One region of the Shewanella sp. 10N.286.52.A9 genome, then DNA from elsewhere that is predicted to be linked to it. Evidence: predicted binding sites of a transcription regulator. Region 1 holds the regulator's gene; each other region holds the start of a gene.
What was found. The regulator sigma-54, encoded in region 1, starts transcription at its own class of promoters, with help from an activator protein. The targets are predictions, from matches to a motif close to GTTGGCACGNNNNTNGNNT.

Region 1 (4,629 bases):
TGTTGATGGGGTCTTTTCTGACGGGCGTATATATTTAAGTAACGCAGGGGAAGAGTTGAAAGCTTTCCATACCCGTGATGGTTACGGTATTCGATCAATTTTAACTAGCGGTATCAGTGTTGCCGTTATCACAGGCCGAAAGTCTGCCATTGTCGAAAATCGAATGACGGCGCTAGGTGTTAGCCATATCTATCAAGGGGTAGACGATAAGCTCACACCATTTAAAGAGTTACTCAGTATTTATAATGTAACGCCAGATGAAGTGGCCTATATCGGTGATGACATGGTTGATTTACCCGTTATGAAAGAAGTGGGCTTAGCTGTTTGCGTAGCTGATGGTCACCCATACGTAAAACAACATTGCCAAATGATCACTCGCATTAATGGCGGTAACGGCGCTTTACGTGAGTTAACTGATTTACTGCTTGTTAGCCAAGACAAGTTCGAAACCGCCCACGGAATGAGCATATGAGCCGTACCACCCTCGCTATTCTCGGCTTCTTTGGTGCAGCATTAGTTTTATACTGGCAAGTGCAAGTGAAGCGTAGTCAAATGGAAGCCAATAAGCTTCCCGATCCCGCGCGTCCAGAATTCATCGCTAATGACTTACGAAGCACAGAATTTAACGAGCAAGGATTAGTACAAAGCCGGGTGTCAGCAAAACACATGGAACACTTTCAGCAAACCAATGAAACCCTATTCACTGAGCCTGTATACCTTATCTATCCAGAAAACGGCGAAGCTGAGTGGCAATTAACTGCTGAATTAGGCAAGCTTAATAAAGAAACCGGTAAAGTGGTGCTAGAAAAAAATGTTATTATTGATGCAATAAACATCAATGAACCAGTACAATCGCTAACCACAAGTATGCTTGCGTTAGATTTAAATACCATGATCATGACGTCTGATCGACAAATTAATGTCTCAGGACAAGATTTTAAAATACAAGGCTTAGGCCTTTATGCTGATTTAAATGCCGAAGAGTTAGAGCTTTTAAGTCAGGTAGAAGGAACATATGAAGCAAAGTAAAACACTGACATTTTCACTCAATAAGCTTATGAAAACAGACTTTATTAGAAAAAGTATTCTTGGTATGAGCCTAATGGGATTGAGCTTAGTGACAGTCACCGGCGTTCATGCCAAAGAAGGTGATTTACAACAAGAGCTTAAAGTTGCTGCCGTCAGCCAAAAAGCAGATATTAAAAATAACCAAGTGATTTTCTTCGGCCCAGTGAATGTGACGCAAGGCACCATTAATATTAATGCCGATCAATTACGTGCATTCAGTGAAGAGTCGGGTGGCAAAAAAACCATGATTGCGACAGGTAATCCAGCCACATTCTCACAAGAACTCGATGATGGCCGTATCGGTACCGCAAGTGCGAACGAAATAAAATATGAGCTTTCAACCAGTATTTTAACCTTAAAAGGCAATGCAAAACTTGACCAGGCAGGCAGCCAGGTTACTGGTAATCTCATTAGCTATAATATTGATAAACAGCAACTGATCGCTGAAAGCACAGGTGAAGGAAAAGACAGAGTTATCACTATTTTTCAGCCAGAAAATTACCCTGACTTGAATAAAGAAAACGAAGAACTTGATAACTCAGACGAAGCGCCGATAGAAAATAATGATTCGCTTGATAACCCAGATGCTGATGCGACTGACAATGCACCTAACAATGTAACTGAGAATCAAACAGTGACTCCTGAGGCAAATGCTGTTGAAACTAACACTGATGCCCTCCTTGAATCAGTCACCCCTCAAGAATCTGATATTCAAAACTCAACCAATGCAGACATAACGACCCCTGCGGCAGAGCAAAAGCAATAATGACACAAATTACCTTAACAGCTGAAAACTTAGCAAAAAGCTATAAAAGCCGCCAAGTTGTCAAAAACGTTAGCCTAACCGTTAAAACGGGTCAGATTGTTGGTCTTTTAGGGCCAAATGGTGCAGGTAAAACCACAACCTTTTATATGGTTGTTGGCTTAGTCAAAAGCGATAAAGGTCGTATTTTGATTGATTCTGACGACTTGACTGCAGACCCAATGCATTTACGTGCTCGTAAAGGTATTGGTTACTTACCTCAAGAAGCCAGTATTTTTAGAAAACTCACTGTGCACGATAACATCATGGCGGTGCTGCAAACCCGTAAAACCTTATCGAGTGAGCAACGAATCGAAGAGTTAGAGCACTTATTAGAAGAGTTCAATATTACCCATATTCGTGACAGCCAAGGTATGGCTCTATCAGGTGGTGAACGTCGACGTGTAGAAATAGCACGCGCTTTAGCCGCCAATCCTAAGTTTATTTTATTAGATGAACCATTTGCGGGTGTTGATCCTATCTCCGTGATAGATATTAAGAAAATTATTCAACAACTAAAAAATCGTGGTCTTGGAGTATTGATTACTGACCATAATGTCCGTGAAACACTTGATGTATGTGAGCGTGCGTATATTGTCAGCCACGGAGATTTAATTGCTGAAGGTACGCCTGCTGAGATCTTAGACAATCAGCAAGTCAGGTCAGTATACTTAGGTGAGCAATTCAAGCTATAGTTAGCATTCTTTAGTGTACAAGCATGGCATTTTCGCGGCCAACCAGTCCCACTTTTTAGCGTTATACACTAGACTCAAAACTTAACGCTAATTTTTGGCAAAGTAGAACCCAAGTTCGGTTAAAGTCTAGCTAACACTTACAAAGGTGCTAGACCCATAACATTGTAGTCGCGATGATGAAATTCAATTAGGGATAAGCGGTAAATGAAAGCCTCACTCCAACTTAAAATGGGTCAACACCTGACAATGACCCCGCAGTTGCAACAAGCCATTCGCTTATTGCAACTTTCCTCTTTGGAGCTACAGCAAGAAATTCAGCAAGCACTTGACTCAAATCCTCTTCTTGAGCTTGAGGATGAGTTTGCCAAAGCAAAAGAACCAGTCAAAGACAATGCTCAGCAAACTGACACCGATTTTAGCGATAACAGCCAAGTCAGCGTAGAAAAAGACACCTCATCAGTCGATACAACAGAGTCACTTACGAAAGAGTCCATGCCTGAAGACTTACCAATGGATACCACTTGGGATGAAGTCTACACCGCCTCTCCTAACTCAGGTTCTGGCGCTGTAAGCCGTGATGACGATATGCCATTTCAAGGTGAAACGACTGAAGGTTTATACGAACATTTAGAATGGCAAAAAAACTTAACCCCATTTTCTGAAAATGACCTCGCCATTGCGACAGCCATCATCGACGCAATTGATGATAGAGGTTACTTAACCCAATCAACAGAAGATATTCTCGATGCACTCGGTCTTGAGGATATTGAACTTGATGAGGTTGAAGCCGTTTTAAAGCGTGTACAACATTTTGATCCAGTGGGCGTCGCTGCAAGAAATTTAAGCGAATGTTTGATGATTCAATTGGGACAATACCCAAGCGAAATCCCTTGCATAGAAAATGTAAAATTACTGATATCTGAACACCTAGATTTAATAGCAGGCCGTGATTTCAGATTACTAATGCGTAAAACCAAGCTTAAAGAAGATGATTTACGCGAAGCGATTCAATTTATCCAAACACTGAACCCTCGCCCAGGGTTACAAATTACTCCAATCAAAGATGAGTACGTCATCCCAGATGTCACAGTGTTTAAAAAGAATGGCCGTTGGGTCGTAGAATTAAACCCAGATAATATGCCTAAAATAGGCGTAAATCAGCAATATGCCGCCATGGCAAAAGGCTCAGCCAATCAAGCTGACAGCCAATTCATTCGCGGTCACTTACAAGAAGCCAAATGGTTTATTAAAAGTATTGAAAGCCGCAATGAAACCCTGTTAAAAGTGGCAAATTGTATTGTTCAATTCCAGCAAGGTTTCTTTGAGTTCGGCGAAGAAGCCATGAAGCCTATGGTATTAAATGATATTGCCGAAGCGGTAGAGATGCATGAATCGACCATCTCACGGGTTACAACTCAAAAATATATGCACACCCCTCGCGGCCTTTTTGAACTAAAATACTTCTTCTCTAGCCACGTAAGTACCGATGATGGCGGAGAGTGTTCTTCTACAGCAATCAGAGCCTTTATCAAAAAGCTGGTCGCTGCAGAAAACCAGAAAAAGCCACTTAGCGATAGTAAAATGGCGACGCTACTGGCTGAACAAGGGATCAATGTTGCTCGGCGTACGATCGCCAAATATCGTGAAGCAATGCTCATCCCTCCCTCAAACCAACGCAAAAGCTTATAAGCCTTTGTTATTGGAGGATGATCTATGCAAATTAACCTGACTGGACACCATATCGAAATTACTCAATCTTTACGTGAGTATGTGCAAACTAAGTTTTCAAAGCTTGAACGTCACTTCGAACAGATCAATAATGTTCACGTTGTGCTCAATGTACAAAAGTTACAACAGATTGCCGAAGCTAAATTGCACCTCAAAGGAGGTGAAGTTTTTGCCGTATCTCAAAACGCAGATATGTATGTCGCAATTGACGCCCTGATAGACAAATTAGACCGTCAGGTAATTAAACACAAAGAGAAGTTAATTAAACACTAACGATGGAACTTCGCACCATCCTGCAGCCGGCGTGCACTACCTGTGCCACTCCGGGCAGTAAGA
Region 2 (4,629 bases), on a different contig from region 1:
TTAAAAAGTTACTTCCTGTAACGATTTGTTTGGTCATTCAATTAATTGCTTAGTGACTTTATTGTATTGAAATCATGTAATAGAAAAATGGAAAAAAGTGGATGAAACAAAATATTCACAATAGCCAACGTCAAACCAAAACAACTAAACTATTGTTTTAAAATAATATAAAAATTAAATAAAAGAAATTAACTCGATTAAAGAATATTAAAACCTACAGTAAGGTGAGAGATCTCTTACATTCCTGATTAACACTTAACCTGAGTTTTTCTTGAGGCCGAGTTTATTTTTTAACATTTGTGCAAACATGACCCAGTCAGCAAGCAAACTATAAAAGGGGTACTCAAAGGTGGCAGGTTTATTCTTTTCAAAGAAGAAGTGACCAACCCAAGCAAAGCCATAACCAATTACGGGCAATGTCCATAAAAGCCACCATTGTTGTGATAACAACACTATAATCAACATGACTACAATAATTCCGCTACCGATATAGTGAAGTCGTCTGCATGTTACATCTTGATGTTGAGATAAATAAAAAGGATAAAAAGAATTAAAGTCTTGGTATTTTTTCGTGCTCATTTTCCATCCTACCTAGCGGTTAAATCAATACGCTCACTATATAAACTGCGAACCGAGTTATTTACTCGAATATATCAATACTTCACCATCTACAGTGCCGATCGTCAGTTGAGAAAGGTGCTGAAAACCCTCACGGATAAATAACTCACCGTGTTTAGGATTATTAATAAACACGCCGATACCATCGAGTTCAGGTTGGTCATCACACCAACTTAACACAGCGTGAATTAATTTAGCGCCATTCCCTTTACCCTGTTCAATGGGCGATAAAGCTATAAACTGCAGAATGCCATATTGATTACTTGGTAGGCTTTCTAAAATACTATTCTCTTTGTTGATTAAGGCTTGCGTGGAGCTCCAACCGGTTCCCAGCACCATTTTCAAACGCCAATGCCAATAGCGGCTTTCACCTAATGGCACTTGATGAGTAATCACGCAGGCAACACCAATCAACCTTTCACCATTAAACCAGCCAATTAAAGGCTGCTCTTGCTGCCATAATTCAGTTAATTCTTCCCTGATAGCGGCACGTAATTTTTGCTCGTAACTGGCTTTATTAGCCGTGGACAAAGCTTCAATGAAAAACGGATCATCATGATAGGCGTTGTATATTATCGACGCTGCCACCCGTAAATCTTCTGCTGTCAGGTACACTGCAAGATATTCCGCCATAGTAGTCTGTTCCATAATTTCAGTCTCATTGAAGTTCAGTGAATAGTTACAAGTTAACAAGTTTGAAACATATTGCAATTTTAATCCGCTCGCCTAGGCTTAATGCAGATAAGTCCATTCACTTCTTAATAAGGTCGTCATCATGGATACCACCTCAATAACGTTAAACCACCTATTTGAACAACTCGGACTGGATGCATCACCGACTGGAATTGAGCACTTTATTACTACGCATAACATTCCTAACGAAATACCAATTACCCAAGCTAGCTTTTGGAATGAAGCACAAAAAGCATTTATTACAGAGGCCTTAACGCAAGACGCCCAGTGGTCAGAACTCGTCGACCAACTGGACGTATTATTAAGGCAATAACAGTAACTACAGTCTAGATTTTTTGGTAAGCCGTATCGCCCCAACCAACTAATTTATTATCACTGATCACCACAGGAGTACATTCATCCTTAGTGGTTTTACCATCACCTTTGCTCCACTGAGTACGATAAAAGAATACATGGACTTCTTTTTTCGGACTGTCTGCGTCAGCTTGAGTAACATAAGCCTCACTGAAATCAGCAGTACCCATTAGAGTCGTTACTTGATCTCGCGCCATACCAATCGTCAACTTAGATAAATTAGTACGATTAGTTTGTTGTTGTTTTTCCCAATAAGAACTGCTGCGATTACCTTCGTGATCACCCACATTCAACACACAACCACTCAATGAAAGACTGCTTACAGCCATTAACAATGCTAAACCCAATTTTGCTTTCATGATATTTCCTTATTATTAAAATGATTCTCACGTAATTTCTACTCAAACTGTTTTTGAGATACGTTATAATGTTGTCCATTATGATTAAGCTAAAAACATGCCAAAAGTTATGTTATTGATTTTATTATATTTTTAAAATAAAATTTGATTAAATCATCATTTTCACCAATCAACATTGAGGATTTTCACTAATTATGAGTCCAATCGAACAAGTCCTCGCAGCGGCCAAAACCATTGCAATGAATGGCCACACTCCGACGATGGCATTAGTAAAAGGAAAACTGGGTGGTAAAGTGCCAATGCCTTTGTTAATCCAAGGCTTGCAGCAGTTTAAAGCTATCCCAAAAGATCAGTGGCAAACCTTGTCAGATTTAGGCGATGCGTTAGAGTCGACCAAACAAACAGCCAATACTGAGCGACAACAACTTGAGCAACTATTTCAAACGCAAATCCAACAAATGAAAGCTGACTTTGACAAAAAAATTGAATTACTAGAACAGCGTATAACCCAATTAGAAAATCAATCATAAGGCTGTTATTAGTTTAAATTAGATTGACCACAAGACTTTTTAACGACACCCAAACACTTTACACATTAACGGAACTCCCATGTTTGTCACTGAGCTCAGATTTGAATGTTTTGCGGATACCACCATCACCGCGGCAGAAAAAGCCATCAACCATTATCTCGAATCATTACGAGCAAACGGTCAAATATTGGGAAGAGAATTTGCAGTCGCCTTTAACGAAGGTGAGTTTAAAGTGCGATTGTTGATGCCAGAAAAAACCAGCTTAGCAACTCGTCACAATAGTCCTTGGACTAAACAAGCCTTACAACAATTAACAGACGCAAAACTGTTAGCCCCGCGCGAGAAATATATAGGTCAAGATATTAACTCTGAAGTCAGCAATACGGAGCAACCTAGCTGGCAAGTGTTATATACCAGCTATGTGCATATGTGTTCACCTATCCGATCTGGCGATAACTTGCTCCCCATTCCACTGTATCAGCTGCCTGCAACCTTTAACGGCGATCATAAACGCGTCATTCGCTGGCAGACAGAATGGCAAGCCTGTGATGAATTACAAATGGCAGCGGCCACTCAGGCTGAATTTGCAGCATTAGAAGAAATTACCAGTCATCAAAGTGATTTATTTAGACGGGGCTGGGATATAAGGGGCAGAGTTGAGTATTTAACTAAAATCCCAACTTATTATTATTTATACCGTGTCGGTGGCGAAAACCTTGCTAGTGAAAAAAACCGAGCTTGTCCACGTTGCGGCTCAAAAGCGTGGCGTTTAGATGAGCCATTATTAGACATGTTCCACTTTAGGTGCGAGCCATGTCGAATCGTATCGAATATCTCATGGGATCATCAGTAATATTATCTTCTCGTCAATAGATACTAATACAACGAGTTAGCTGATAACGCATTATCGGTTCATTCAATAAAAAAGCCAGACCACATCTATAGTCTGGCTTTTTTATTTTCTGTCCGAATAAGCAATTATTTCTTGCCTTTAATCAAATCATTCCACATCATTTTCATTCGCTGCCAAATACCTGGGTGAACAACATATTCCTCTACAATCGGCTCTACCGGCGGCGTTACTCGTGGTGTTAGCGCATCAATAAATTCCGCAAGACTATCGGCTAATTTATCTTTGGGCCTATCACCTGGAATTTCAATCCACACACTGCCATCTTCATTATCGACAGTAATCATCTGTTCGCCATCGCCTAATACGCCAACAAACCAAGTTGGTGCTTGTTTAAGCTTTTTCTTCATCATTAAGTGGCCAATCACATTTTGTTGCAAAGATTCAAAATCTTGCTGGTTCCAAACCTGCAGTAACTCCCCTTCTCCCCATTTAGAATCGAAAAAAAGTGGCGCAGAAAAAAACTCACCATAAAAGGCATTAATATCTTGATGAAGCTTGATGTCTAATGCATGTTCTACATTACTGAAATCTGAATTACTTTTTCGTTTTACCGCTTTCCAAAAAACCGCATCGTCAGATTCAAGATCATACTTGCCTTCAATACAAGCGGATCCTTGACCAAGTGGGAAATAACGGGGTAACTCGTCTAATACATCCTGATAAGCTTGTATATAACGGCTAGAAAAATGTTCCAATGAAGTTGAACAAGACACTTAAGATGCTCCAGTTTTGGGTTATAATAAAAGTCTATTTTGACACGGAAACAGACTAGATGACACACAATCACGACCCCTATAGTGATGCAGATGCACTTAAAGGACTCACTTTAGGTCAATCAACGCAATATCAAGCAGAATATGATGCTTCACTGCTGCAAGGGGTTCCTCGTAAACTTAATCGCGACGCTATTGAATTAACTGATACTCTGCCATTTCAAGGGGCAGATATTTGGACTGGCTACGAGTTATCTTGGTTGAACACCAAAGGTAAACCTATGGTCGCAATGATTGAAGTTTACCTTGCTATCGAAAGTGATAATTTAATCGAATCAAAATCGTTCAAGTTGTATTTAAACAGCTTTAACCAAACACGTTTTGACAGTGTAGAGCACGTTCAGCAAACCTTAACCACTGACTTAAGCCAATGCGCTAATGGTAAGGTA
Region 3 (4,629 bases), on a different contig from region 1:
CATCGCAGGCTGCATGCTTTGTGGTGCCAAGGAGGTTGTTACCGATGTCGGCTGTTGACCATTGGGCAAGCCAGAGGCTAATTGATTAACCTGGGCTTGTGATGGCGCTGACGACTGGCTAACTTGCTGGTTTAGTAAAGCTAAAAAGTCACGTAATTCAGGGCTAATTGATGATGGAGAATTCGCGCTATTTTGCATTAACGAAAGTTCGCTTAAAACTGACTTAACTTGCTCTGAAGCTAGAGATAATGCCGCTGGATTTTTACTATCAAACTCATTTGTTAATGCCGATAACGCCCCTGCAAGATAGGGGTTTTGCTTTATCTCACTGATAAGGTGGGCAGGGATGTGGCTTATCGCACTATTTTGTACAGTCACATTTTCTTGAGGCAATGTGACGACGTTTTTATCTGGTGAGACAAGGGATGATGGCAAGGGCATAACAAATCCCATATCGCCTTGAGATTCATGCTCAAAATCTGATTGTGTCTCACTTGAAATGCTAAAAGGTTGCGATGACGAATGACTCGCCATCGCAGATAAATTGGACACATTAGTTATCATAAATTTCACCGCAAAGACTGGTTAGCTTATAAGCTGAGATACCGTCTTTTGTTGCTTGGAACTGCTTCATCTCTTTATTCAGCAAGTCTTTTTCTGCTGTAGCCTGAGCAATCACCAATTGATGGGTTATTGAAAGGGATTGGCGAGCCAATAATTGCTGCTGAGTTTTGGGCTTACCCTGAACGGTAAGCGCCATCATCATTAGCTCATTAACTTTTTCTACCTTCTTCCAGTCTTTTGCTTTGGCATATTTAATCAGTGCAGCTTCAAATTGCTGCCACTGATTAGTTGAGGTTGGCCCAGCCGGCTCTGACATCTGTAATTACCTTAATGACGGGGGTAAGCTCAGTGACGCTGTTTTCAACACTAGCGGTCACTAATTGACGACTGCAGTAGTCGTAGAGGCGGTTTAGTGTGATGGCGACTTCACCACCATTCTCTAAATCCAACATCGAATCCAAACCATGAACAATGTTGAGACACTTGTTGACACTTTTCCCTTTATCTTCATAGCTTTGTCGCTCCATGTATCCACTGGTACGCTCAATTTCTTCCAGTAAACCGTCCAACAACATACGCACCATTTCATGGGGATTAGCTGAGGCGACTCTGGCGTCTAGTGTGGTTTGCTTGTAAGCATTAAAAGGATCGTATTCGTTCAACATTGTTCATTTTTCCTAATTAAAATAGGCCACTAGCAGTGTTTAGCTTGTTAATGGTGTTTTCCATTGCGGTAAACTGAGTGAGTAAAATTTGGTAGCGTTGACTCATCCGTTGATCATGACGAGACATGTTGTCTTCGATTTGCTCCACTTGAGAATCAAGGTTCTTTTGCTTTAAATCGATATAGCCATTATTTTTAGTGAATGGGTCGATGATTGAATCGATACGATCAATGTAACCACCGTCAGCGGTAAACATTTCTTTGATCGCATCTGAGTCACTGCTAATGGCTTGAGAGAGCTTTTCATCGTCGACAGACAGCTTGCCATCACGACCCATTTCAATGCCGATATCAGAGAGGCGCATGCCATTGGGGGCTTCATCGAAAATGGCGTTACGAACACTGTTTTGCAGCATACGCAGGCTTGAATCGCCTTTTAAAATACCGATCTGATCTTCGCCGACTGATGAGTTTTCATCATCATCGTCTTCATCGTCATCATCTTTGTCTTTGTCGCCATTAATATCATCTAAAACCGAGCTCCCCATTGAGCGGGTGAGTTGGTTTAGTTGCGTCATTAATTCATTGAAAGAATCAACAAAATCATTAACGGCTTTTTCGGTGCCTTCGGTATCGTTACCTATGGTAATCGTGGCGCTTTCACCGACGTTATGGGCTTTTTTCAGCTCGATATTGACGCCATCAATGACGTTATCGAGGTAATTGCTGCTACTGGTGATATCAATGCCATTAAGGGTAAACTCGGCATCTTGGGCTTTAATTCTTTCTTGAGTACCCCAGTCAATGTCATCCATCTCCATGGTGACAATGTTGTCTTTTCCGGTTTCATCAGATGTCAGCATCAATTCAACTTGACCACCTGTTCTGACTAAAGAAGCTGTGACACCAGGGTTGTCAGGATGATTATTGATTGCATCACGTAAGTCACTTACCGTTGCGTTACCAGAAGCGTTAAGCTCAGCCATATCAATGTCGATGCTATTGCCACCGACATCGATGCTGACTACACCAGTGGTTGGTAGAATTTCATCTTCACTTGTGAAGGATTTAGTGATTTGATGCGCTTGAGCCAGCTGCTTAACATATAAATCGTAAACGCCAGCAGGTGCATCACTGTCTACTGTGATGGTGGCACTGTCATCGCTAATTTCAGACGTTTTACCTTCGAAGGCATCACCGTTTAAGTTTTCCAGATTACTGGTCATCTTGTTTAAGGTGCGTTCTAAAATTTTATAAGCATCAATTTGTGCTTTGCTGTTATCTAAGTTGTTTTTAAATAAAGCATCTTTACTCATTCGTTCTGCAGCAACTAATTGCTCGGCAAATGAGGCGGCACTCATACCTGAAATCATGGCAACTCCTATTGGCTAACTAGCTTAAATGGCAATCTTTATGCCAATGACTAAGCTGTTGTTTGGTAATCTTTTATTGTTTGCTTGTCGGCTAGGTGACTTCCGTTTTATTGAGCCGGGTGGAAGCTGGGCTTCCGTTAGTTTGTCTATTATTTACAATTATGTTTAACAGTGGTTCAAAGCGACCATAAATCGTTGCAACTGAATTTAAGTTACTGATTATTATCGTTGATAGTAAACTGCAGACTGCAACTTATGCTGGGAGGGCGTTAAAGATAAAAAAGAAGTTGAATTGTAAGAGTTCTTTTAAATAGGTTGCTGAAGATACTTCACTTATCCCTACTCATGGTCGCCTTTTCATATATAGATCCGTTTTAAAAGGCTAACAATCGTGAAACAATCCATAGTTAAACCCAATTTTGTCAAAAACTTTAATTGCATTGGAGCGAGTTGCGAAGACAGCTGCTGCTTTGGTTGGAATATTCAGATAAACAAAGCAAATTACAAAAAAGTGATTAAACATCCAGAGTTAAAAGACTTAGCTGTTGTGGCGCTGAAGAAAGTCAAAAAAAGTGAGCATCATTGGGCGCAAGCAATTTTAGATAAACAAGGCGGGTGCCAATTTCTTGATGAAAATAGCTTATGCCAAATACATGCAAAAGCGGGTGAGCAGTACTTGAGTACAACCTGCCAAACATATCCTAGATTGAGTCGAGGTTGCGATGGTAACCGTTATGAAAGTCTTACTTTATCTTGTCCTGAAGCTGTACGTATGGTGCTGTTTAAGGATGATGCGTTTATATTTGAAACAACAACATACCAAAGTAAGCAGTTGACTAAAGCGACCCCGTTGTGGGCTCGTATTACGTACGACTGCAGCCTACAATTGTTGCTCAAACCTGGAATGCCACTTGAGTTAAGTTTACTTGCTATCGGCGTTCTGATGAATACGGCTGAATCAGCAATGAAGCATCAAGCTCCAAGTGAAAATATTGAAAATATGTACCATCAATTGGATGCTTTGTCGGACTCTGGCGCTCTTAAACAGCATTTCGATGGCTTTGATAGTGATAATAAGCAGCATAAATTACATGCGTTTAGTTCCATTCATCTATGGCTGAATACCAATAGCGTAAGGCGTGGTCGAGAGCGGTTCGAACAAATCAACCTTGCTATTAAAAGCTTAGCTGATGAAGAAAAGCGGTTCTGTTTTGATAAAATTGATGGTATTTGGCAGCAACAAGTTTTACCTCTTTTGGCACAGTATCCGACATTATTTCAACGCTATGGTTTTTATTATCTTTATCAAATGAACTTTCCGGTTATTGATAAGCTTTCGCCTTCTGAAGCGTATCGATTGATGATGGCTGACTTTTTTATGCTTAGAATTTACTTAACTGCGATGGTGAATTATCGAGGTGAACTTACAGAAGCTGATTTAGTGATGTGTTTTCAGGTGTACCATACTCAACGCCAGCATAAGCAAAATTTTAGTCGGTACATTATTAACTTATTGAATGAGTGTGGTTTTGTAGATGTTCCCTCTATAGTTTCATTATTAGCTGCTCAGAAATAATTGAGGGTATTTTTAAATGTAAGGTTTGATATTAATTAAATCAGCAAAACAATAAAAACACAAAAGGGCCATTTGGCCCTTTTAGTGTCATTGGGTTTGATTAGCGTAATAGACCCATAACTAACCCAGTGTTTTGGTTAGCGTTCGAAAGTACAGTAGTACCTGCTTGAACTAATAACTGGTTTTTAGTCATGTTAGCTGATTCAACTGCGAAATCTGCATCCATGATTCGGCCTGCTGCAGCTTTAGTGTTTTCAGTAACGTTAGTTAGGTTTGAATCCGTGTGACCTAAACGATTAATGTTAGCACCTAATGTTGAGCGCTCTACACCTACTGCATCGATAAACTTATCAACTTCAGTGATTGCTTTAGTTGCTCCACCTGCGGCAGAGATATCCTCAGTCACACCTGCTAGATTAGCTTTATCTACTTTTACATCTAAGGTTTCAGCT

Region 2: the regulator sigma-54 is predicted to act here: its motif matches at 2,111-2,129, upstream of AB4128_RS06865 (DUF3192 domain-containing protein).
Region 3: the regulator sigma-54 is predicted to act here: its motif matches at 2,631-2,649, upstream of fliD (flagellar filament capping protein FliD).

The regions. Positions count from the first base shown of each region.
Region 1 covers NZ_JBFRJQ010000006.1:176,380-181,008, reverse strand. Annotated here, with positions in the region: gene kdsC (3-deoxy-manno-octulosonate-8-phosphatase KdsC) at 1-472, shown strand, start outside; gene lptC (LPS export ABC transporter periplasmic protein LptC) at 469-1,029, shown strand; partial or broken gene lptA (lipopolysaccharide transport periplasmic protein LptA) at 1,094-1,639, shown strand; gene lptB (LPS export ABC transporter ATP-binding protein) at 1,834-2,565, shown strand; gene AB4128_RS05880 (RNA polymerase factor sigma-54) at 2,770-4,254, shown strand; gene hpf (ribosome hibernation promoting factor) at 4,279-4,566, shown strand; gene ptsN (PTS IIA-like nitrogen regulatory protein PtsN) at 4,569-4,629, shown strand, end outside.
Region 2 covers NZ_JBFRJQ010000007.1:159,515-164,143, forward strand. Annotated here, with positions in the region: gene AB4128_RS06850 (DUF962 domain-containing protein) at 256-579, opposite strand; gene AB4128_RS06855 (GNAT family N-acetyltransferase) at 637-1,266, opposite strand; gene AB4128_RS06860 (DUF2789 domain-containing protein) at 1,394-1,624, shown strand; gene AB4128_RS06865 (DUF3192 domain-containing protein) at 1,638-2,024, opposite strand; gene AB4128_RS06870 (hypothetical protein) at 2,219-2,554, shown strand; gene AB4128_RS06875 (Zn-ribbon-containing protein) at 2,634-3,407, shown strand; gene syd (SecY-interacting protein) at 3,533-4,180, opposite strand; gene queF (NADPH-dependent 7-cyano-7-deazaguanine reductase QueF) at 4,240-4,629, shown strand, end outside.
Region 3 covers NZ_JBFRJQ010000001.1:120,715-125,343, reverse strand. Annotated here, with positions in the region: gene AB4128_RS00615 (flagellar hook-length control protein FliK) at 1-564, opposite strand, end outside; gene AB4128_RS00610 (hypothetical protein) at 554-880, opposite strand; gene fliS (flagellar export chaperone FliS) at 849-1,229, opposite strand; gene fliD (flagellar filament capping protein FliD) at 1,246-2,601, opposite strand; gene fliB (flagellin lysine-N-methylase) at 2,993-4,177, shown strand; gene AB4128_RS00590 (flagellin) at 4,278-4,629, opposite strand, start outside.